Regions from separate parts of the Alteromonas sp. I10 genome, predicted to be linked through region 3. Evidence: predicted binding sites of a transcription regulator. Region 3 holds the regulator's gene; each other region holds the start of a gene.
The links. The regulator LexA, encoded in region 3, represses DNA repair genes until DNA is damaged. The targets are predictions, from matches to a motif close to TACTGTATNNNNATACAGTA.
Positions count from the first base shown of each region.

Region 1: dinB (DNA polymerase IV) is a predicted target of LexA. The motif match lies at 3,961-3,980, and genes of this name have one in related genera.
Region 2: BZA03_RS12225 (exonuclease domain-containing protein) is a predicted target of LexA. The motif match lies at 5,676-5,695, and genes of this name have one in related genera.

Region 1 is NZ_QJJN01000011.1:65,680-74,096, forward strand. Features, by position in the region: gene BZA03_RS18145 (VCBS repeat-containing protein) at 144-3,734, shown strand; gene dinB (DNA polymerase IV) at 4,013-5,086, shown strand; gene BZA03_RS18155 (DUF1653 domain-containing protein) at 5,304-5,552, shown strand; gene BZA03_RS18160 (MBL fold metallo-hydrolase) at 5,616-6,506, shown strand; gene BZA03_RS18165 (LacI family DNA-binding transcriptional regulator) at 6,685-7,692, opposite strand; gene BZA03_RS18170 (gluconokinase) at 7,761-8,279, opposite strand.
Region 2 is NZ_QJJN01000005.1:280,562-288,978, reverse strand. Features, by position in the region: gene prmA (50S ribosomal protein L11 methyltransferase) at 24-902, opposite strand; gene BZA03_RS12255 (ABC transporter substrate-binding protein) at 1,194-1,955, shown strand; gene BZA03_RS12250 (amidase) at 2,085-3,704, shown strand; gene BZA03_RS12245 (high-potential iron-sulfur protein) at 3,803-4,096, opposite strand; gene BZA03_RS12240 (flavin reductase family protein) at 4,319-4,948, opposite strand; gene BZA03_RS12235 (CPXCG motif-containing cysteine-rich protein) at 4,941-5,132, opposite strand; gene BZA03_RS12230 (hypothetical protein) at 5,319-5,606, shown strand; gene BZA03_RS12225 (exonuclease domain-containing protein) at 5,724-7,859, shown strand; gene BZA03_RS12220 (TIGR03643 family protein) at 7,962-8,225, shown strand; gene BZA03_RS12215 (hypothetical protein) at 8,278-8,417, opposite strand, start outside.
Region 3 is NZ_QJJN01000012.1:35,930-44,346, reverse strand. Features, by position in the region: gene BZA03_RS18895 (diguanylate cyclase) at 33-2,318, shown strand; gene lexA (transcriptional repressor LexA) at 2,426-3,052, shown strand; gene coxB (cytochrome c oxidase subunit II) at 3,635-4,798, shown strand; gene ctaD (cytochrome c oxidase subunit I) at 4,808-6,436, shown strand; gene BZA03_RS18875 (cytochrome c oxidase assembly protein) at 6,584-7,171, shown strand; gene BZA03_RS18870 (cytochrome c oxidase subunit 3) at 7,195-8,088, shown strand; gene BZA03_RS18865 (DUF2909 domain-containing protein) at 8,104-8,313, opposite strand; gene BZA03_RS18860 (SURF1 family protein) at 8,359-8,417, shown strand, end outside.

The sequences.
Region 1 (8,417 bases), on a different contig from region 3:
CTACACAAGCGCGCCTATGACAGGCTTTTAAACTCGGAAACGTAATTTCGGTCACCCCAATTTCGTTGCTCTACATTTGCAATTAGGTTAAATTTAAGCCTCATAAAATACCTATACAAATAATAAAACATCAAGGAAGAGCTATGACACGCAGTGTACGTCTCGGGACCTTTAGTATAATCGCATTATCCCTCGCCGCATGTGGAGGCGGAGGTTCAGACTCTGAAGTGCCGGATAACGGAGGTTCCTCGCCGGTTTCATCCTCATCAATCATCTCGAACGCAAAAGACTACAACCAGTCTCGACTTAACACTGCTGCCAAAGCAATCTCTAACGCCCAATACAAAGGCGAAACAGTCAATGCGGAAGTGGACATAGAGCTGGTCCAAGAAGCATTCAATTTATTATTTAATGATTCCGTCATGACAGTGCCAGAACTGGCAGAACAGGATTTTTCTGATGACGTGAACAACGGCACGATTAAGAAAACGTATGCCTGTGATCTAGGCGGTAGTGTTGCTTATGACGGCAAAGTATCCGATACCTTAACAGGTACCATCGCTATGAATTACCAAAACTGTTGGTTGCATAGCAATGGCGTTGCTATTTCCGGGTCGACGGCTATTGCCATTGAAAGTGTGTCAGATAGCGCTGCGAAATACAGTATGTATTTCGACAGTCTTACATGGAATATCGAAGGTATACCTTATACTTTGTCAGGCGTTGTCTCAATCGATGAAGGCTACAACGAAACTAACGGTAACTATCACTTCCACGTAGATACCAACCAACATGTCGCGTTCACTATTGGCTCAGAGCAATATAAATTGGTGGGGAATTACAACATATCTGATTCACCCGGTGAAAGCGTTAACCATGCTGAATTAGACTTCTATGTAGGCTCTAAAGGTAAATTAGCGATTGAAGCAGAGGGCCCAGAGTATTTATCGCCGTACATGTATATGGGTGAAGTAGTGGTAGCGGGTGATAAAACTGCAACCTTACTTTTTGAAGAAGGCATTATTCGTTATTTAGAAGATACTGATAACGACGGTAACTACGATGTAGGTACATTTATAGTTGATGCCTATGATTTAATTGGTGGTAACCTTGCAGACAGATCACTTGTCGCTATTGCTGACATGTCTATCCCACCCACTGTCTATGCACCTGAATTTTACACCTGGGACACAGTCGATACAACGACACCTATTACCGTTAGTCCCGGCTATTATAATGATAGCGATACAGATTACGAAGATTTATCTGTCAGTTTCCGCTGGTACATCAACGGTGTCCTAGTAGAGGACATATCAGGGGATACCTTACCGGCCTACCGCGCTGTATTTAACGATGTAGTAGAAGTATCTATGGTCGTCTCAGATAGCGCTAACGCTGTAGAGTCAGGTCGCACTTCAATCACTTTGTCGGATGCACCAGCACAAGTAGCGTTCGAGAATTTACCAGAGTCAGTGTCCCCTGGAGAATACATCGAATTCAGAGCAATTGTGTCTGACCCTGATCTTGGTGACAACCAAGGGGTACCCACCTTAGTATCAGCACCTTCAGGTGCTACCATTAATGAAGATGGATTGATTTCTTGGCAAGCGCCGAGTAATCAGTTGTTTAAAACCCAGCTTTACGCGTTTGGTTTTTCTACTGGCGAAGAAGGTGCTGAAGTAGTCAAAACTCATGTCTCAGTAACTAATAATGAGGTTCAAGAGTTAGCTCGCTCGGGTATTGAAGTGCCTAAAATGAACAATTCGATGGTAGTGGGTGATTTCGACCACGACGGTGACAATGAAGTTCTCTCCACCGATTCTGCAAATCGCGTGTTTTTGCTGTCTTATCAAAACGGCAGCTACAACCAAACTTGGATGTACCCCTACAAAATCGAGCAAGGTGGAGCAGTAAAACAAGTTCTCAGTACTGATTTTGATAACGATGATTATCCCGATATTCTAGTGATATCTGAGCACGGCGTATCCGTTGTTACCGACATTGACGAAACGGCAACAACGATTTTCACCACCGATAATTACATACATAGTGCTGTTCTCGGTGACATAGATAATGATGGTGACGATGAACTGGCCTACCTATATTCATCACGTGATTACGGCGAAGCCAGTGATATTGTGGTGGTAGATCTTAGTTCGCCCGAAACACCTTTATTTACGTTTACCGCTGAAGATACCTATGAAATTGCTCTGGGTAATGTGGATTCCGACACTCAGTTAGAACTGGTTACCAATTCAGGTTTGGTCTATGACCTTGATACTGGTGAAAACCAGTGGTTTTTGAACTCAGGATTTGGTAGTCATCACATTGCCGTTGCCGATATAAATGGCGACGGTATTGATGAAATCGTAGGCGCTGACAGTTGGTCTTACATCTATGTGTACTCAGCACAAAACAAATCTCAAATTACGAGTGTTGAGAATTTTAATACTTGCGACATTAGCGCAGGAAAACTGACTGACGATAGTAATCCTGTATTGCTTGTAGGGGACTGCCAATGGGGCAATGTCCACGCCATGAAGCTGTCTAACAATACGCTCACTTCAGTATTTAGCATTGATATGGTTGATCATGGTTCGACTTCGCTAACTCTTGGCGATGCCGACAATGATGGCCTTAACGAACTGTTATGGGGCACTGGTACTACACATTCTGGTGAAGATTTGCTTGTAACGGCAGATGTCACAGCCACTTCTGCAACAATAAAAACGACAGCAACCACACATCAACTAGACAGCTTTAATGCGGCAGGCTGGGCAGATTTGTATCCTGGTGACGAACGTGCTGTTTTCTTCGTACCGAGTACGGGGAGCGGCTATGATGGCTCCAAAGTCTTACTAATGGAGAACACAGGGAATTACATTACGAGTGAAGAGATTTCATCTAACTGGGATAACTCTAGTATTGCTGTAACTACCGATTACAACAATGATGGTGCTGGTGATTTATTCCTACCTAGTGCAGAAACCTATGACGGCGCATTCGCTGCAATGCGATTGAATGATTTCTCTATTCAATACGAGATTACAGGCGATTATTCGAACGATGTCTCAGTTATCAAGGCATTCGACTTCAATAACGATGGTTTCGATGATGCAGTGTACGTTGATGGTCGCACATTAAAAGCGGTCGACGTGAACAATCAAGTTATGTTGGCTACTTACACCATGCCTCAATATTTTCGTGATTTTGATATTGTCGCGATGAATGGCAATGTGTATGTGGCGCTTTCTCAAGGCAACGACATAACGCAATTACTTAAGCCGACAGCATCAGGTTTCTCTATCCAGGCAAGCGCCGACATTTCTTGCGCGCGCCTTACCTTTATAAACGCTGATAGTGACGCTGAATCAGAGTTAGCTTGTTACAACGATCAGAACCAATCTCTGGTTATATTTGATGTTACTGACTCCAGTTTGTCTAAAACATCAGACGTTTCGGTAAACATGAGTATTGTCGACATGGCAGCCAATCCAGTAACCGCTACTGAACAGACACTTCTTGTGACGTCGGCGAGTGAGGATGATTGGGGTTACTACGGTTCTACTGAACTCAGCGAAATGACGGTTGAAGGCATCGGTATCTGGAAAAGCCCAGCGTTGATTGGTCCGGCCCGCAGTCACTCTTTACATGCGAGAAAATCTGCTGAGGGAAGCCTGGAAGTGATGATGGCGACATCACGGGTAATGTATTGGTTGGGCCGAGCGAAGTAGGTAACTCCGCATGAGTCAATTTTGATACTCTTCTAGGCGTTTATATGATTGAGCGGCGACACTTCCACATTGGAGTGTCGCCGTTTTTTATTGACTACTCTCGTTCTGTCAACCTCCCTTATAAAATGCATTCGTTTTAACGCCTGCCTTTAATAAGACACTAAGAACCAGTTAATCTTATCAATATTCCATAACGAGGTAGTGTAATTAAACGCTTTTAATAATATACTGTCTTTTTATACAGTTTTGCGTAAGCACGTAAAGAACAAAGGCAGGTAATGCGAAAAATTATCCACGTCGACATGGATTGTTTTTACGCCGCAGTTGAAATGCGCGACAACCCAGCCTTGCGCGATATTCCCATTGCGATAGGCGGCAGTGCCGACCGTCGAGGGGTTATTTCTACCTGTAACTATCCCGCCCGAAAATTTGGTGTGCGCTCAGCTATGGCTACAGCGTATGCTTTAAAGCTATGCCCAAACTTGACCCTCGTAAAAGGGCGCATGGATGTGTACGCTGCCGAGTCGCAAAAAATACGTAAGATATTTGCTGATTATACCGACCTCATTGAGCCTTTATCATTAGATGAAGCCTACCTAGACGTGACTAACAGTGAATTTTGCGGTGGCAGCGCCACGTTAATTGCTGAAGAAATACGTGAACGCATTAAAAATGAACTTGGGCTTACAGCTTCAGCAGGTGTTGCGCCTTGTAAGTTTGTGGCAAAAGTGGCGAGCGATGAAAATAAGCCCGATGGAATTTGTGTTATTACTCCTGATAAGCTCGATGAGTTTGTACGCGAAATGCCACTAAAGAAAATACCGGGCGTAGGCAAAGTCACCATGCAAAAGCTTCAGCGTATGGGGCTTAATACCTGCGACGATGTTCGCCAATACCCTTTTGAGCGCATTCAAAAAGAGCTGGGTAAATTTGGCAGTGTGCTGTGGGAGCGTGCTCACGGTATTGATGAACGTGAACTATCGGTATCTCGTGAACGCAAGTCTATTGGTGTGGAGCGTACGTTAAGCGAAGACATCCACACCTTCGAGCAGTGCATTGACTTCTTGCCACATTTATTTGAAAAGCTTCAAGAGCGAATGGAAAATCACAAGAAGCGAACGGGTAAGCCTGCACGTATTCGCACGCAGGGCGTTAAGCTTAAGTTTAACGACTTCCAACTAACTACGGTAGAGCACCGCTGTGCCACGCTTGATGAAGCGTATTTTCGCACGTTAATGCAGGAAGCCTTCGAACGAGCAACAGGGCGGGGTATTCGTCTTGTTGGCGTGCATATAGGTCTTGCTGCCGATCAATCAACACAGCAATTGGTGTTACCTTTTGAACCGATTTAGCCAATAAGCTCACTTGTTAAGTACTAACATGCAGTAGCCTCAATCTAACCACTTGTTATACTTAACGCACTGATACTATGCGATAGACTGACGGTTTTGTATTACCCGATTAAAGGCCAATCCCACAGAGTTTAGTTTCTAAGACCATTTAATCTTTGGCAAATGAAAGCGGTTGGCTAACCCTTACTATTTTTTTCCCACTTTAATGAAGGACGTTATGGACTCGAAAGAACTTAAAACCCCAGGTCGCTACAAGCATTACAAAGGTAATTTATACGATGTATACGAAGTGGCGACGCATTCAGAAGATGAAAGTAAGCTAGTGGTATACCGCCCATGCTACGGCGAAAAAGCGCTTTGGGTTCGTCCCCTAGATATGTTTGTTGAGTCGGTTGAAAAAGACGGAGAAACACTCCCCCGTTTTGCTTATGTTGGCAATATTCCCGATGATGAAAAAATGATCTAATTGTGAAATTAGGTCATAGTGTAAGAGGTCTTTAATAAACAGGCTTCTTACAAGGAAATAATAATGAAAACTGCACCTCGTTTTAGCGCACACATTTTGGCTGCGTTTATTGCTGCGAGCCCTTTGGTTTATTCAACGATTAATCCCGCAAATGCACAAGATAGATTTGCCGATGTCGAAGTTAAAGCGACAGCGATAAAAGGATCAGTGCACATGCTTACAGGTGCAGGTGGAAATATCGGTGTATCTGCTGGGGAAGACGGTGTTTTGATCATCGACGATCAATTTGCGCCGCTTGCAGAAAAGATAGCGGCCCAGCTTGGTGAGCTCGGGAGTGACAAGCCAAAGTATGTGATAAACACGCACTATCACGGCGATCACACAGGCTCTAATGCGTTTTTCCACAGCCATAAAGGCGCGACCATTCTGGCGCACGAAAATGTGCGTGTTCGCCTAGCTAACGATGAAAAGATAAAACCGGAAGCGCTGCCAACTATCACCTATGAAGACGGAATAAAAATTTACTTCAATGGTGAAACCCTTCACGTGATGCACTTAGCGGTAGGCCACACCGACGGCGATAGCGTAGTGTGGTTCGAGCAACCCAACGTTATGCACACCGGCGACTTGTTCTTTAATGGTCGCTTTCCCTACATCGACCAAGGTGCTGGCGGTAATGTGGAAGGCTATATGGACTCAGTAAAACAGCTGCTTGCTAAAATAGACGATGAAACCGTTATTATTCCTGGCCACGGCGACATCAGTAACAAGCAAGAATACAGCGCATTTTTAGCTATGATCTCTGAAACGTTCAGCTACGTTAAGGCACTTAAGCAAGACGGCAAAACCCTCGATGAAGTTAAAGCGATGGGCTTAGACGATAAGTGGGCCGACTGGAGCTGGAATTTCATCAATGAAGAGAAGTGGATAACTACACTCTATACTGACGCCTAAATAGTATTGGTTACACTTTAATATCGAGCGAGTGTGCAGGGGAGTTTTCTTTACGACCCTGCAATTTCGTTAAAATGGCACTATCACTGGGTTTTTGAGGACTAATTTCAAAGGCAATAGGTTAGGAAACGCAGGTTTGCGAGCACCAAGTCTAGGGGCGAAAGCTGCCAAACGTCTACTAAGCGGTTTCTCGTATTTTAAGCTCAAAGGGTAGAACTTGGCTCGCTTGTTCAACGTCTTCGCCCTCTATTAGCGATATCAATGATTCAGCTGCCATTTCTGCCATCTTACGGCGCGGGACTGATACGGTGGTTAGGGCAGGGTATATTGAGCGCGCAAAACTCAGGTCGTTGAAACCGCAGATATCGATATCCTTGCCAGGTTTGATACCTCGTCTATTACATTCCATCACCGCGCCAGCAGCAAGCTCGTCACTCACAAAAAATAGCGCATCAGTATCCGGCCATTTATGCAGTGTTTCTGAAAGAAGCTCAGCACCAGCTTGAAATGTGGCGTCGGCTCTAGAGGAAACATATCGCTCGGCGGACAACTCTGCATTGTCCAGTGCGGTTGCCCAGCCCTGCTTTCTCAATATTGCACGCCAATCTAAATACAATGAGCAAAAAGCAATGTTGCGGCGCCCTTTGTCGATAAGATGCTGGGTCATAGACTGGGCTGCTAATTCGTTATTTACCCCGTAGTTAATATCAAAAGGCTCGCTAGAAATATCCATTATTTCGGCCACAGGCGTCCCTGTGGCTAGCAGCATTTTTCTCGTTTCTTCAGTATGACGCGTGGAAGTAAGAATAAAGCCACTCACGTTCTGCTGGATATAAGACTCTACAGTACGCTCCTCGCCAAGCTCGGTATAGGTCGAGTCGCCAATCATCAACGCATAATTGGCTTTGTCGGCAACGGCCTTCACGCCTAACATCACATCGTTAAATACGTTGTTTCCAAAAGACGGAAGCAATAAAGCGATGGTTCTATTATTGTCTGAGCATAATGATTGGGCGGCGCGGTTCGGAATATAGTTTAGCTCTCGCGCTGCATTTTTGATCTTAAGGGCGAGTGATTTAGAAATGCCACTAGAATTATTAAGCGCACGAGATACGGTAGTTTTGTGAACGCCCAAATGATTGGCTACGTCTGATATTTTTGTGCGTGACTTTTTTACCTTACTCATTTTTCGATCTTTTTATGTGCTGCTAGGTCCGCTATTCCGCGCGGAAGTGAGTGTTAATGTCGTGATGTTTAATTCGATATCAAAGGGCGTATAAAGTCTTCCGCCTGCTGAGAAACACACTCAAAAGTTTGTGTAACATCAATAATGAATGCGTTGTCTTTAGAAGGCAGCTCTAAGGCTGCAAACTGGCTTTCGAGCATAGCATCACCGTTAAAAAAATGCTCCCGTTGTTTTAATCGCGCACTAAGCACAGACTGTGACGCATGAAGGTAAATAAAGTGGCAGTGAGACGCGATATCTTTGATTAGCACGTCTCGATAGGCTGAGCGCAGCGCTGAACAGCTTATAACCACGTTCCGGCCGGCGTGAATGTGTTGCTTGGCAATCATGTTTAACGTAATTAACCACTCCCATCTGTCTGCATCCTGCAGTGGTATACCTGAAGACATTTTCTCTACGTTTGCCTCGCTATGGTAACGATCTCCTTCTTCGAAAGGCATGTCAAAACGTTGGGCTAAATGCTGGCTCAATGTCGATTTTCCCGTTCCTGAAACTCCCGAAACGAAAAATACATGGCAATGGGTCATAAGCTTATCTCTCACATTAAAGTTCAGGAGTACATCAAAAGCGAGTTATTTGGTCTCTATTTTACTCATAAATATTAGTTTGGAAACCGGTTGCGTTCAAGGGGTGATTATAATAGTGTTACCAGATAGCTATCTTGT
Region 2 (8,417 bases), on a different contig from region 3:
ACTGGTCGGTTTATCACTCAAACTTAGTGTTTTTTGCCCGACACTCTCGCCCATTCACCATCAATGGCACTGGGTTCAAGAGTAATATCGTTAGCGTACGCTTCTTCTATGCGCGTAACTTGCTCCGCCAAAATGCCAGAAAGGACTAACAAACCGCCTGATTTGCAGTAATTTGTAATCACGCTTTGAAGTTCTAGTAATGGACCTGACAAGATGTTCGCCATTACGACATCGGCTTCAAGCTCAGGCTGGTCTTCAGGAAGGTATACATCCAAACGGTCTTCAACGCCGTTGCGTCGTGCATTTTCTTTTGTTGCTTGTAGCGCTTGTGGGTCGATATCAATGCCGATGACGCGTTTAGCACCCAATTTCAACGCAGCCAGCGCTAATATTCCAGAGCCACAGCCAAAATCGACAACGGTTTTATCTGTCATATCTATGCCGTCTAGCCAGCGCAAGCAAAGCGCTGTTGTAGGGTGCGTGCCAGTACCAAAGGCAAGCCCAGGATCTAGCATTACGTTAACGGCGTTTGGATCGGGAACATCGCGCCAGCTTGGGCATATCCACAAGCGCTCGCCAAATTGCATGGGATGGAAGTTATCCATCCACTCTCGCTCCCAGTCTTTGTCTTCAAGTGGCTCAAGCTTATATTTAAAATCAGGGCCTAAGACTTTGGCTTTACCCAAGCGCTGAAGGATGCCTTTCATATCGGCATCAGCTTCAAATAAGCCGACGACTTGTGTATCGGGCCACAGTAACACTTCACCCGGCTTGGGCTCGTACATAGGGGTGTCTTTCGCATCCACATAGGTCACTGCTTGTGAGCCGTTGGCCGTCAGCATGTCGCCTATTGATTCTGCATGTTCAGAGGAGGTATTAATTCGAAGTTGTAGCCAAGCCATAGTTATCGTTCATTGAGACCTTTGCGCATTATTGTACCTTTGCTTGGCAGTAAACAAAATGCAGGCAAGCGAAAAGCTTTCAGTAAATGAGAACGCGATGCTTACAGAGGCATGATCAAATCTAACCACTTTGGTTTTCAACAGGCTCTCAAGTACCCAATAAAACTTGGCTGCTCAATTGATTACGTAAGCCTCGAGAAAAACTAACCTTTTGTCGACTGGTGAAATTCTAATATAAGTTTATATTATGAGAAGGGTATCGTTTAATTTATAGTCTGGTTCATCTGTTGTATGCGCGCACTTTTATCTGCTGTTTGTTTACTGTGTTTTATCATACCGCTTAGCGCGAAAGAGCTAGATGTGGTTGTAGGCTGGAACAAGCCTCCATACGTTATTTCACAAGAACACACCGGCTTTGAAGTTGACTTGGTGCGGGCGATCCTTGCTGAAATGGGATATGGATTGTCGCCTATTTATGTTCCTTTCGGGCGTACGGCAAGGTTATTAAAAGATGACGCCGTTGACATTGGACTTACCCTTAATCCTGCACACACGGTCGATCAAAGCATTTTATCTGAGCCATATATTATCTATCAGAACGTCGTGGTAACACGGGCAGACAGAGAACTGACGATAGACAGTATCGACGATTTGAAAGGTAAAAGCGTCATTGCTTTTCAAACCGCTCAATCGGTATTAGGTGAGGACTTTGGGCGAACTCTCGCATCGCAAACTACCTATATAGAAATGGCACGACAAGATCGTCAAGTGGACATGCTGATGCGCGGCAGCGTCGATGTTGCCATTCTCGATAGAAATATTTTCAACTACTTCAAATCTGCAAACAGTGCTTATGCCGAAGACGCAACCGTCTTTCATGAGCTTTTTCCTATATCGCCTTACAGTGCTGCAATCCCCAACCCAGCGCTAAGAGCCAAGTTCAACGCCACCCTTCGGTTATTTATTGAAGATGGGCGGTATCAGTTACTGCTTGATGAATATAAGCTCGATAACCTCCTTCATAAGCTTCCCGTAGCGGAAACGGCAAAATAATTCTTAGACAGTGAACTATTTCTGATTCAACGTATAAGAAACTAACATTACGTTACCTTCTATTGCCGTTAAACGCTGCATAATAAGAAGGAGTAACAGGCGCTAGGATCATACGTTAAGGAAAGGTTTATGTTGAAACAGGTTTTTTTGCTGGCCGTAGTCGTGCTATGCACTGCATGCGTGTCTCAAGCAAATCATACAGATAAGATTGAGCAATGGTTAGATAAGCCTGCTCACGTTCAGGCGCAAGCTATTGCGAGTGGCGACACGACATCTGCTGAGCTCGTTAGCGGTTATCTTGCGCGAATCGAACGACTAGATGAAAAGGTAAATAGCGTCTTAGCGTTGAATCCTAACGCGCTGACCGAAGCGAAGGCCATCGATAAACGACTAGCGAATGGCGAGACGCTTGGCCCTCTGGCAGGTATTCCCGTGCTGCTTAAAGATAATATAGAAAGTAAAGAGATGCCCACCACAGCGGGCTCAATGGCGCTTATTACTAATGACACTGGTCGCGATGCGCCTATCGTAGAAAAACTGAAAGCGGCAGGGGCAATTATTTTGGGTAAAACCAATTTGTCTGAATGGGCAAACTTTCGCTCTGAATCCTCTATCAGCGGCTGGAGTGCAGTTGGCGGGCTTACCCGAAATCCCCATATGCTATCAAGAAGTGCTTGTGGCTCGTCATCGGGCTCGGGCGCTGCCATGTCACTTCGCCTCGCGTCACTTGCCGTGGGCACCGAAACCAATGGCTCTATTATTTGTCCGGCATCCATAAACGGGGTAGTCGGCTTTAAACCAACCGTGGGCTTGCTTTCCAGAACTCACATAGTGCCTATTTCTTTCAGCCAGGACACCGCAGGACCAATGACGTCTAACGTTCAAGACGCCTGGCTGATGACGGCAATCATGGCGGGCCCTGATGCAAGCGACAACGCGACACTAGACGCTGAGTCTCACCGCCCTTCTATGCCAACATCGTCAATGCTGGCTACAGATTTAAAAGGCAAGCGTATTGGTGTGGTTAGGTACCGCCAGGGCGATAACCCTCATGTACTGGCTGTTTATGAAAAGGCGTTGAACCAGCTTAAAGCATCGGGCGCGACGCTGGTGGACATCAGTGACTTCTCTCAGCCAGATTCATTTTGGGCCGACTCCTATAATGTTCTGCTGAGCGAGTTCCATCATAGTATTAACGAATACTTGTCGGGGTCGCCGGCAGAACTCCCTGCAAGGAACTTGTCTGAGCTTATCGATTTCAATAACAAAACAGAGCGCGAGTTAGCGCTATTCAATCAAGACATTTTCGAAAAATCGCTCGCGTCGGCAGCCATTGACAGCGAAAAGTATCAAAATGCACTGCGCCTTATTCAAGACACGGCGGGCAAAAATGGTATTGATACGTTGTTAGCAAAGCACAATGTTGATGTACTAGTTGCGCCCTCAAACAGCCCTTCTTTTTTAATAGACGGCGTATATGGTGACCATTCGCCTGTCGGTTTCATCGGTATCGGGTATTTGGCCGCAATTGCAGGATATCCGCATCTCACAGTGCCCGCTGGACAGGTGAAAGATCTTCCTGTGGGGATTAGCTTTATTGGTGGAAAGTGGCAAGACGAAAGCGTGTTGAAAATAGGTAGAGTCTTTGAAGCAAAACACGGCTTCTTCATTAAGCCTGGCCTTCTGCCTACACGTTTTGACAACCCAGCGCTAAAAGGTATCGAAGACGGAATTGACGTAGTTCGCTAGCGGGAAATGAGGATACATAATCGTATTTCGCCTCAACAGAAACGAAAAAAGCCCTTGGTTTAACTCAAGGGCTTTTGAACGTCTTTTCTTTCGATTGGTTAGCCAGGCTTTTTCACCCAAGCGCTACACCAGCCATCAGCGTTAACAAGCTTATTAGGGAAAATGTTACAAGGGCGGTGTTGTTCGCCATCGGCGCCCTGCACGTACATGCAGTTTGCGCATTTTGCACCTTCAACAGTTGACGACGGTGTGTAGTTCAGTGCTTTTGCAGTAGGGTCATCAGCACTCAATTGTTCTTGAGCCTGAGCACGTAACGCTACACCACCTAATGTAAGACCGATAACCGTCGAGCCAGAAAGCTTTAAAAAGTCACGGCGATTTACAGATTTCATAACATTCTCCTTAAGAGATAGAAACGATAATGATTCTTTTTTATTCAGTGCCTTAAACGCAAAAACCTGCCCAAAGAGGCAGGTTTTGTTTCATGTTTAAATACTATCTCTTTTTGAAAAAAGATCGAACGAAATGTCGCACTTTCGCTTGATCCAGATTAAATAAACTTCAGAGTTACAATCTTAAGTATTGAATATAAGACCGCTGGACAGTTTATTAGTTCACTTCACGGTTAACTTTACATCGGGCTTTGCATATGCAAATTGCGCAATTCGTTGTGTGCTGTGGTAGCTGTCTAGGCCTGAGATACAGGCCGTTTGCGCTTGCTCTATATCTGCATAGCCGTCTGAATCTATTATTTGCTCAGGAACGTAGAGCTCCTGGATTTCGCCGATAACCATTTCGGTTTCATTAAGCAAAGTAAAATGCTGTGCTACTTTTAAGCCCATTTTAATTTCACTTTCTTTGACATACGGCGCACTGAAGGACTCACTGAGCTGCGCGGTTAACCCAACGGCTTCAAATTCACTTTCATCTGGCGCATAGCGGGCTGATGTTTGGTGGGCTTTGTCGACCCAGTCAACAGACACGTGATTTAGCGAATAAAAGCCCTGCTGTTTTATATTGCTTAACGTATCTCGCGTGACGGTATGAGGACGCATGATCATGCCAATGAGAGGCGGGTTTGCACCGACATGAACAATAGAGCTCACTATAGCCAAATTGTTTGTAACGCCGTTTGTTGTACCCACCAAAGTCGCCGATTTAAAACCAGACAAACTATTAATTAGGTTTGCGCGGTAGCGCTGTGCAAGGGCGTCTATATCACCGCGGGTAAACTGCTTAGTCATTCTCTCTTTCTGCCTCTATCTGAATGTCATCACCGTGCTGATAAGCAGTAAGCTCAATGGGCTGACAACACACTTGGCAGTCGAGCACCTGTACTTGGCCAACATCGTTAATTTCATCTATTTCAACATCATTTGGGGCCATACAGTAAGGACAGGAAAAGCTCATGGAACGAGTTAAACTCATATTTAAATGCCTTTGTAATCACTAATGCTATTTGTTACGTAATGCAAAGACGAGTGGATTTTCTTTTAGACACGCCCCTTGTATCTGATTTTAAGAGAAAAGGGCAAGACTGCCATTTGACGCTTATGAGTAATCAGAAAACTGGGTGCACAAACAATAGATGTGATAGACGAAAAAGGTGACCTTGTGGCAAATAAAGTTGGTCAATGCCCGTGCTGTAATAGAGAAACTCGCCTTACTTACCATCATCTTATTCCGCGAAAAATGCACAGGCGTACCTATTTTAAAAAGCACTTTAGCAAAGCGGAGCTTCAGGACGGCATTTACATTTGCAGACAATGTCACAGCGGTATACATCGATTTTATGATGAGATGACGTTGGCCAAACACTACTTCAATTTGCAGCGTTTATTGGCAGATGCGCAGCTTTCTTCGTTCTTTCATTGGGTGTCTAAACAGCGCGTACGCGTGTAAAAGTACACGCTGTGCACTATTAGCAGCAGATGTGATACCCAATCGCGGAGGATTTAATTTGATTCGCGTGGCTGTATAAATATACACTATTGGTGTTTTCATAGCCAAAGATACCTCATGCGAAAAGATTTACCGCCACGTTATTACCTTACACACTTTCACGAGTTCCTTGGGTTCTTTGAGGGTGCTAGCAGGGCGCTTCTAAGTGACGAAGCCACTGACTTTGTTAGGCGTTTTAAAGCGTTAGACGATGACAAACAGTGTATTGTTGTGCGCGCTGCAAATCGCAAGTACGCAGTGATTGACAGGACGCAGTTCAATTATAGCGAAATCGCTGTGCCACAAGAGCAAATAGATTGGCTTACCGACAACGGCTGGTTTGGTGACCTTACCCACGCTTCGCTTAATGACATCGCAGGTGTCTTGACCAAGAATGCTCTGCTTGAGCTACTTGCTGAATACGGCAGTATTCAGGGGCTCGCATCTCTCACCAAGCCTAAACTCGTGACGTTGCTTAATGAACATATCGAAGCTAGAGGCTGGCCAGAGCGCTTTTCGCTAGATAACTACTTAGTGTGCTTGTTCGACGATGCACTTCGCTATTTGCTGTTTATCTATTTTGGTAACACCAAAAGCCGTCTAAATCAGTTTTCTATGCGCGATTTAGGCGTAATGAGAACCCGTTCTGATTCCGTAACGGATACGGCGCGTTTTGAAACTAAAAGCGACGCCCAAGCTTCATGGTTTTACGCTAACCATTACAGCCAGTTAGCTTTTTATAACGATGATATGTTGCTTGCCATTGCCGAAGGTGAACTGCCCATTACAGAAGGTGTGTCGGCCTGTTTTTATCGCGACCAGTTTCTCTATGCATTAGGCCTAAAAGTACTGATGTTTGATAGAGCGAAAGGGCTAGAAGTATTGAAAGCGGCGCAAAGCGATAAGGCAAAAGAAAAGTGGTTAAGAGAGAGCTACAAGGACGGAAATGAAAATAGTGTTAAACAGACCCTTGAAGAGATAATTGATAATCCGCAATCGGATACGCTGTTAGCATTTGCAGAAGATTTCTATGCCCGTAAATACCACAAAAAACGCACCAGCACGGTTACCGACATGCTTCGCAATGCTAGCCGTACACTGGATATTGACGTAAGCCAAAACCAACAGGTTGAGCGTGGTGTGCTGGCGCATTATGCAAGGCGCGGCATTGAAGGCTGGCGCACGGAAAACCGATTATGGCGCAGTTTGTTCGGCCTTACCTTTTGGAAGCAACTTTACGAAGAAGACACGCTGGTTACGGAGTTTGATCGCAGACCGTTATCGCTTAAACAGAATAACTTTTACGCTAAGTTTGAACACAGTATTGAAGCGTTGTTACAGGCGCTTGATAGCAAAGAAAAACTGCGTTTTCACATTCACAAAATGGCCACGATGCACTATGGCAAAGTTAATAGCCTGTTTATGTGGTCTAGTCATTTGCTTACGCCTATAGAAGCGCTAATTGAGCATGGTTCGCTAGATTCGATTTATGCTTTACTTCGCATGATGTGCAAAGACTTTGAGAGCCTCCGAGATGGCTTCCCCGATATCATGGTATTTGACGGCGCACTTCGCTTTGAAGAAATCAAAGCGCCTGGCGATCAGCTTCGCCGAAATCAGCTGGTTTCAATTCAACGTTTGCAGCAAGCTGGATTTGACGTTGCGGTAACAACAGTGAAATGGATACGCGACCCAGCACAGCCTTATGTTGTGGTAGATATAGAGACCACTGGAGGAAACAGCAGCTACAACCGGATTACCGAAATAGGTATGGTAAAACTTGTTGGTGGGAAAGAGGTAGACAGGTTTCAAACCCTGTTAAATCCGCAGCGCCGCATTCCTAGCAACATTACCCGCCTTACTGGAATTTCGGATGACATGGTGGCAGATGCTCCGCTTTTTGCTGAAGTAGCGGAACACGTGGCAAATTTCACCGAAGACGCTGTGTTCGTTGCTCACAACGTAAACTTTGACTACGGGTTCATCAAGCAAGAGTTTGCAAGACTAGAGCAAAGTTTCAGGCGACCCAAAATGTGTACCGTTCGCGAAATGCGTCGCACCTATCCTGGGCTGCCTTCTTACTCGCTGGCAAACTTAACAAAGCATTTTCACATAGAAATGGAGCAGCATCACCGCGCGCTGAGCGATGCGAAGGCCGCCGCCGAGTTGTTGAAGCTAGCGTTTGAAAAAGACGATGAGCAAGTGAGCGTTTAAGTCGGCCACTAATTGTTTGGAACTTTAGCGTAGTTGAACTGAACAAAATGAGCCGAAAATAAGTATGTAGTGGGGTTAAACACGCATATTGAGATGTAAGAAATGGCATTAACTGAAGAACAAGAATCACGGGTAATTGAAATGGCGTGGGAAGACCGTACGCCTTTCGAGGCAATAGAGCGTTTATACGGGCTGCCTGAAAAAGATGTGATAAAGCTTATGCGTAAAAATCTCAAACCGAAAACCTTCAAGAACTGGCGAGAGCGCGTGTCGGGTAGAAAAACCAAACATGCCAGCCTGCGCCCTGAAGGTGTGGACAGAGGATACTGCCCCTCTCAGTACAAATTTAAAGGCGCTAATAAGTAGCGTGTAGAAGCCTTTCCTATAGAAGCGGAACTGCCTTACGTTGTAGCTGCCTTTATTTTTTGGGAGGCGAAATAGTAGTAATCGGCAAAAGAAACGCAGTTAACTGCTGACGCATGGGGGTAGGAAAAACGATCGTGTTTTCTGATTGCAAAATACTCTTCGCGTGTTGAACCTGACGCAATAGATTTTGAT
Region 3 (8,417 bases):
TTATAAGGGCAAATGAATATGAGCAAGCAGTAGTGGATGATCAAAGCCGGTTAAAGACAATTGATGACTTTATGCTCAATAGCGAAGTGCCGTTGGATCTTGATGATTTAATGATGGTGCTCGCAGAGGCATACAAGGTGCCGATCGCACTCATTGGCGTCGTCGGAGAGTTTGAAGAAACCTTTAAAGCACACTACGGAACCACTCTTTCTAAAGTCACTCGTGAACATGCGTTTTGTAGTCACGTCGTTGAAGAGCGCGAGCAGGTGGTTGTTAGCAACGCGCAAGAAGATCCACGGTTTATGCATAATCCTCTCGTCACCGGAGAACCTCACATTTGTTTCTACGCAGGAACGCCGATCGAGATAAATGATCAGGTAATCGGTGCCGTATGTTTAATTGATACCGTGCCAAGAGAAATAGACGCAAAACACTTAGAAGTTTTAGAGAGAATAGGTGCTTTGGTTAGTCAACATATTTCGCTTTCAAGAGAACACGAAGCGCTTAAACGCGAGCATGGGCTTATTGAGAAGTCTCCTATTGTGTTGGCAACGTGGCGCTATGATACGTCGTTGAGGCTGGTGTATATCTCGAAAAATAGTGAGCGTGTATTGGGAGTTTCACCCCAAGATTTGCTCACTGGAACGGTGGCATTGAGTGAGGTGCTGTCTGAGGAGGCGGAGGGTGATTTTACCTTTGCTATGCAGGCCCACATGGAAGGTGTTGAAACGCACACCTGCCGTCTTCAGATAAGGACGCCAACGCGTACTATTTGGGTGAGCATGATATCAACGGCAAATTTTCGCGAAGACGGCATGTTGTACTCGGTTCAAGCATTTTTGTTTGACACTAGTGACCAAAAGTATGTGGAAGATAAGCTCAACAAAACCAATCAGCGGATGCGTTTATTACTCGAGGCTTCAGAGTTAGGAACATGGGACTGGAACTTGGCCGCCGATGTTAATCAAGTCAACAAGCGCTGGTGCGACATTGTTGGTCTTGAGTATGAATACTATGACAGTGGCTCCCGCTTTTTTAGACAGCTCATTCATCCCGCGGATTACGTCAAAGTTGAAAAGCAGCTCAACATGCATCTAATTGGTAAGAGCAAAGTCTTTAACACCACATTTCGCATGAAACACACTGATGGCTCTTGGGTTTGGGTTGAAAGTTATGGGAAAACCGTTGAGACAGATGCCCAAGGTAAGCCGGTTCGTATAGCAGGTATTCATAGAGATATAACGCAGCGAATGGAAAGCGAACTGCATGAGAGAAAGAAAACCCAGCTCCTTCAATTTATCAATAAAACCCGGGCATCATATCTGCAAAACAATGACTTGACGATGGCGTGTCAGTCCGTATTGGCCGAACTCATAGATATCTCAGATAGCCAGTTTGCCTTCGTCGGCCAAATGAAAGGAGACGGTAGCTCATCTAGACTTTTCATTCATGCGATTTCTGAAATTGTTTGGGATAACAGTAGCTTTTCTCAATATGCAGAATACAAAAAACGAAACCTCTACTTTAGTAACTTCGACAACCTTTTTGGAACCTCAATTTTAACGGGAGAAGTTACCATTAGTAATGCGCCAAACAGTCACCCTAATTCCAAAGGTGTTCCGCACGGTCATCCGCGCATTAGCCGATTTTTAGGCCTACCTATAAAAGTGAAAGATAAAGTAGTGGGAATGGTCGGTTTAGCGAATAAGTTTGATACCTACACTGACGAAGATGCTGAGTTTCTACAGCCCTTTTTAGATGCATTGGCTGGCTTGTTCTACGCAGTAGAGCTTGAGGAAGCCCGAGCCGTTGCTGAAGAGAAGCTTAGGCATTTGGCGATGACTGATTCTTTAACGGGCCTTTATAACCGACGCGCGTTCCTTGACGAGTGCATCTCATTTTCAAAACAACATTGTCGTGGATGTGTTGCTATCGTCGATATTGATCACTTCAAAAAAGTAAACGATACCTACGGTCACGATGCTGGAGATCAGGCGCTTATTGCTGTTGCGAGAAAAATAGCTAAACATAATCAAACGCCAAATGTCGTGGCTCGATTAGGAGGAGAAGAGTTTGCAATAGTCATGATAGGTGACAAGAAAGAAGAGATCCATAGGCAGCTAGAAGCACTGCGCATTGCTGTTGAAGAAGGAAGGGTGACCTACAAGACAGACACGATGAATTTATCGATCAGCATTGGCGCAACATTTATCAAAGACACCTTTGAGGCGGATTTCAGCGCCCTCTTATCGCTTGCTGACAAGGCGCTGTACAGAGCCAAGGAGCAGGGCAGAAACCAAGTCGTATGGGATGAATAATAGTATTAGTACGTGGCTAAAACTGATAGCAAAAGACGCGGCAAGTGCTTGTTATTTAGTTTTAGGTGTATATACTTACAGGAACTGTATGAACAGACAGGTCTTTTATGCGCCCACTCACAGCTCGACAAACCGAAGTTTTAGAACTTATTAAAACAACCATGTTAGAAACGGGAATGCCGCCTACTCGTGCGGAAATAGCCCGTCAGCTTGGCTTTCGTTCTGCTAATGCAGCAGAGGAACATTTGAAAGCATTGGCGCGTAAAGGCGTGATTGAAATTTTGCCTGGTACGTCTCGTGGCATTAAGCTCAATATCCCTCTTGATAACGACGCACAAGAAGAAGAAGGCCTACCGTTAATTGGGCGTGTTGCAGCTGGTGAGCCGATCTTGGCGCAAGAGCATGTTGAATCGCACTACAAAGTCGATCCTGCACTGTTTCAACCCCATGCCGACTTTTTGCTACGCGTTAACGGTATGAGCATGAAAGACATTGGTATTTTAGACGGTGACCTTCTCGCTGTTCATCGCACCACTGATGTACACAACGGTCAGGTGGTTGTGGCGCGTGTAGATGAAGACGTCACCGTAAAGCGTCTAGAGAAGCGCGGGCGTGAAGTATTGCTTCATGCTGAGAATGATGAGTTTGCACCAATAAAAGTTGATTTGGCGACTGAACATTTTGCGATAGAAGGTATTGCGGTGGGTGTGATCAGAAACGCTGACTGGATGTAGTATTTTAGCTTGTTTGTATAAAAGCGGCGCGTTAGCCGCTTTTTTTATGTCTTTTGTTCCTGTTTTTTTCTTCAATCTGCCAACTTAGGTTTTATCCTGCCCAGCAAACCTGTTGGTTTTCTGCGCGCTTATTTTTATCATTACTCACGTTATTCTTTCTATGAATGCTTCAAGTATTTTCCATTTTTTATTGTGAATTTTGTTTGAAATCGACATTGAGTCATCGATTACTTATTGATTTCTTAACTAGTTAGTCGAGCATTTACTTTAACCCCGTGTTCAAAATGCCTGTTTGATTCCAAGGGCATCCCACAGCAATCGCTTTCTCTTTTTTGCACTTGAAATCCCCGCGACCATTTTAGTAAATGATTAAAAATTAACCACTTCGTTAAATTTTTAATAGAAAAGACTAGACGGCACGACATTATTGCGCAATTCTTATACAGAGATTAACAAAATAATAACAACGACTCTAAATTTGTTTTACAAGTTGAGGTTATGGGTCAATCGTTCGCAAACCATTTGGTAGGGCATCGCGCAAATTAATCAGCGTCTTTGACCACGCCATTACGGAGGTGCTGAGTGAAACAACTAACGACCGTTTTCGCAAAATGGTGTTCTAGTATACCAATTTTGCTTTTTTCCCCTTTGCTTTTTGCGCAAGAAGCAAGCGAAGAAGCCTCTTCGCTTAATTTGAGACGCGGTGCTACCGACATCAGTGGGCAGGTATACGACCTCCATATGTTGATGTTCTTCATTTGTGTAGGTATCGCGGTTGTAGTTTTTGGCGTGATGTTCGCCTCAATGTATCTACATAGAAAGTCCCGTGGCGCCAAGCCAGCTAATTTTCACGAAAACGTGAAGGTCGAAATTGCTTGGACCGTTATTCCTTTCCTTATTCTTATTTTCATGGCGGTACCCGCAGCGAATACTCTAATTGCTATGGAAGACACGTCTGAGCCTGACATGACGGTGTTAGTAACAGGCTCTCAATGGAAATGGCACTACAAGTACATGGATAGCGATGTAGAGTTTTATTCTTTACTCGCCACTCAGCGCGAGCAAATAGAAAACAAATTTCAGAAAACAGATAACTACCTGCTGGAAGTCGACCGTCCCTTGGTTATTCCTACTGGGAAAAAAGTACGCTTTCTTATTACTTCTGACGACGTTATCCACTCTTGGTGGGTTCCTGACTTTGCCGTGAAAAAAGATGCCAACCCCGGCTTTATTAACGAGTCTTGGGCCAAGGTGAATGAGCCGGGTATTTATCGCGGACAGTGCGCAGAGCTTTGTGGTAAAGACCATGGCTATATGCCGGTTGTGGTAATTGCTAAAGAACCCGCCGAGTTTGAAAAGTGGATGGGCGAACAAGAAGAGATTGTTCGTAAAGCAAAAGAAGAAGAGCAGCGTCTACTTTCTATGAATATGTCTATGGATGAACTGATGAAAGAGGGCGAGCGAGTATACAACGCAACGTGCGCTGCTTGCCATATGCCAAATGGTGAAGGTTTACCTGGCGTGTTCCCGGCATTAAAAGGCAGCAAGATGGCACTAGAAGATCAGCAAGGTCACATTGACATCGTGCTGCATGGAAAGTCAGGAACAGCCATGCAAGCGTTTGGAAAAATGCTAAGTCTTAAGGAAATTGCCGCCGTAGTCACTTACGAGCGAAATGCCTGGGGCAATAAAACTGGCGATATGGTTCAAGCCAAAGATGTCAACGCAGTGGCAAACGGAAACTAGGAGCAGACAATGAGCAAAGCAACTGAAGTTATTTCGCCAGATACCTCTGCGCCTCATGACGGTCACCTACATGATGACCATGAACACCACGATCATATTCCTAAAGGGATAACGCGTTGGTTGTTTACCACTAACCACAAAGACATAGGCACACTTTACCTGTGGTTTGCCTTTATTATGTTTTTAGTTGGTGGTGCGATGGCCATGGTGATCCGCGCTGAACTATTCCAACCCGGTCTACAAATTGTAGAGCCAAACTTCTTTAACCAAATGACTACGGTACACGGGCTTATCATGGTATTTGGTGCAGTAATGCCAGCCTTTACTGGGCTCGCAAACTGGCTTATTCCCATGATGATCGGCGCCCCTGACATGGCGTTACCGCGCATGAATAACTGGAGCTTCTGGATTTTACCAGGCGCCTTTCTCATTCTATTGAGCTCGCTCTTTATGGAAGGCGGCGGCCCTGCTTTTGGATGGACTTTCTACGCGCCCCTTTCAACGACTTACAGTGGCGATTCGACAGCGTTGTTTGTGTTCTCTGTTCACATCATGGGTATTTCATCCATTATGGGTGCGATTAACGTGATTGTGACCATCTTTAACATGCGTGCGCCAGGCATGACCTGGATGAAAATGCCGCTGTTTGTATGGACGTGGCTTATCACGGCATTCTTGCTGATTGCGGTAATGCCAGTGCTCGCCGGTGCGGTTACCATGGTGTTAACTGATAAGTTCTTTGGCACGAGCTTTTTTGATGCTGCTGGTGGCGGCGACCCGGTTATGTTCCAGCATATTTTCTGGTTCTTCGGGCACCCTGAAGTGTACATTATGATCTTGCCCGCTTTCGGCATTATCTCGCAAATTGTTCCTACCTTCTCTCGAAAGCAGCTGTTTGGATACGCGTCTATGGTGTACGCCACGGCGTCGATTGCGCTGCTCTCTTTTGTTGTATGGGCTCACCATATGTTCACCACGGGCATGCCGGTGTACATGGAAATGTTTTTCATGTTTGCCACCATGCTTATCTCGGTGCCTACTGGCGTGAAAGTGTTTAACTGGGTAGCGACCATGTGGCGCGGCTCACTGAGCTTCGAAATGCCAATGATGTTCGCTATTGCCTTTATTGTGCTGTTCACCATTGGTGGGTTGTCAGGGCTAATGTTGGCGATCACGCCCGTGGACTTCCAATATCACGACACTTACTTCGTTGTAGCCCATTTCCACTATGTACTGGTAACTGGCGCGGTCTTTTCCATCATGGCTGCGGTGTATTACTGGTTGCCTAAATGGACGGGAAAAATGTATGACACAACCTTAGCTAAATGGCATTTCTGGTGCTCATTGGTATCGGTCAATGTGTTGTTCTTCCCTATGCACTTTGTGGGTTTGGCTGGTATGCCACGCCGTATTCCTGACTATGCATTGCAGTTCGCTGATTTTAATAAATGGATAAGCCTGGGTGGTTTTGCATTCGGTTTATCTCAGCTCATCTTTCTTGCCCTGCTTATCAAGGCATGCAAAAAGCAAGGTGAGCCGGTATCAGCGCAAGTTTGGGACGGCGCAGAAGGATTGGAATGGGAAATTCCATCACCCGCTCCTTATCACACGTTTGAAACGCCACCTGTCGTTAAGTAACGGTAGGTGGAGTTGTGAATAGGTCATTCCTTTCAACCGGCAAAAGCCGATGGGAATGACATTCACACATTGCAGGTGGTGAGGGAGATAAACGACTAAGCAAGCGTTTACCAACCTTCATCTATGGATTTACCCGGAGGTCACGTGATGTCACAGCAAAGCGCAAACAACAAGATGGTTATTAAACTTGTTGCTATTGTCATTGGCATGTTTGGCTTCGGCTTTGCCCTTGTTCCCTTGTACGATGTATTTTGCGACGTTACGGGAATTAACGGAAAAACCGAAGGCACGGCTGCGGTTTATCAATCGGTTGAGATTGATGAGTCGCGAGAAGTGACCGTCGAGTTTATTACTCGCACAAATACCGGTATGCCGTGGGAGTTTCGTGCTGAAACCAAGCGCGTGAAAGTGCATCCTGGCGAACTTAATACGGTGTCGTTTTATGTGAGAAACCCTGCATCAAGCAATATCGTAGCTCAGGCCATTCCCTCTGTATCCCCCGGAACGGCAGCACTGTACCTGAACAAGACTGAATGCTTCTGCTTCAATCAGCAGCCATTAGATGCGGGTAGTGAAGCCTATATGCCCATGCAGTTTTATGTAGACCCTCAGCTACCTGAAGAAATTACGTTTTTTACCTTGCAGTACACACTCTATGACGTCACAGCGCGAGCCAGTGACCTAACGACAACACCGAATCCCTTTATGGCTTCAACACCATCAAATGGCGAATAGGCCGAAGGGGTAAGGAGAAGAAAATGCAACCCGAAGTACAGAATCACGAATACCAAAAATATTATGTACCCGCACAAAGTCCATGGCCCATCGTAGGGGCCGTTGCTCTATTTCTTATCGCCGTAGGTGCGGGCAATTATGTGGTGCAAGCAACCAAAGGTGAAACAGGCTATGGCGGTCATATCCTTTTAGCGGGGATAGCAGTATTGCTCGTTATGCTTGTAGGTTGGTTTAAAAATCAAATAGACGAATCTATGGCAGGGCTTTACAGCGATCAGCTGGGGCGTTCATATCGACAAGGTATGAGCTGGTTTATCTTTTCAGAGGTGATGTTTTTCGCTGCGTTTTTCGGCGCCCTCTACTACGCGAGATTTATTTCCGTTCCGTGGCTGGGCGGCGCATCGAACAACGCTATGACCAATGAGGTCTTATGGCCGACCTTTGAGGCCATGTGGCCGCTGGTGTCAACGCCAGGCGGCACTACCACACAGGAAATGAGTGCTGCGGGGTTGCCCACAATCAACACGGTTATCTTGCTTATCTCATCTATTACACTGCACTTCGCTCATGTGGGACTAGAGCAAAACAAACGCAAACAGCTAACCCTAATGCTGGGTATCACTATCTTACTTGGATGTGGGTTCTTGTTCCTACAGGTAGAAGAGTACATACATGCGTATCGCGACTTGGGGCTTACGCTTCAGTCAGGCATTTACGGAAACACCTTCTTTATGCTCACAGGGTTTCACGGCATGCATGTGACCCTTGGCACCATCATTCTAATTGTACTGTTTTTTAGGGTCTTAAAAGGCCATTTCACGCCTGAAAACCACTTTGCGTTTCAGGCGGGGAGCTGGTACTGGCACTTTGTAGATGTAGTGTGGGTCATGCTCTACATCTTTGTTTACGTACTTTAAAAGGGAGCCCCAAACTCAGTAAGGCCTTGGGTTTGGGGTAATTAAACCGGTACCAATAGCGATAAGAATAATAATAACAATGACGGCAGAAGTGAGCACGCGTCGACCAATGTACTTACTCATAGGCCCTTTTGATGTGTCATTTTTCATCATGATTCGCATCGCCATGAACAAATTCACAATCATGTACAGCACCAACGCAACAAGGACTATTTTTATCAACATATTCACCTCTGTTTTTATTCTAATTTTGCATGGTGCGAAATAATCATGTTTTCTCGCACTCGCCACGTTATTCCTTGGTTACTCACGGGCTTTAGTGTGGCGAT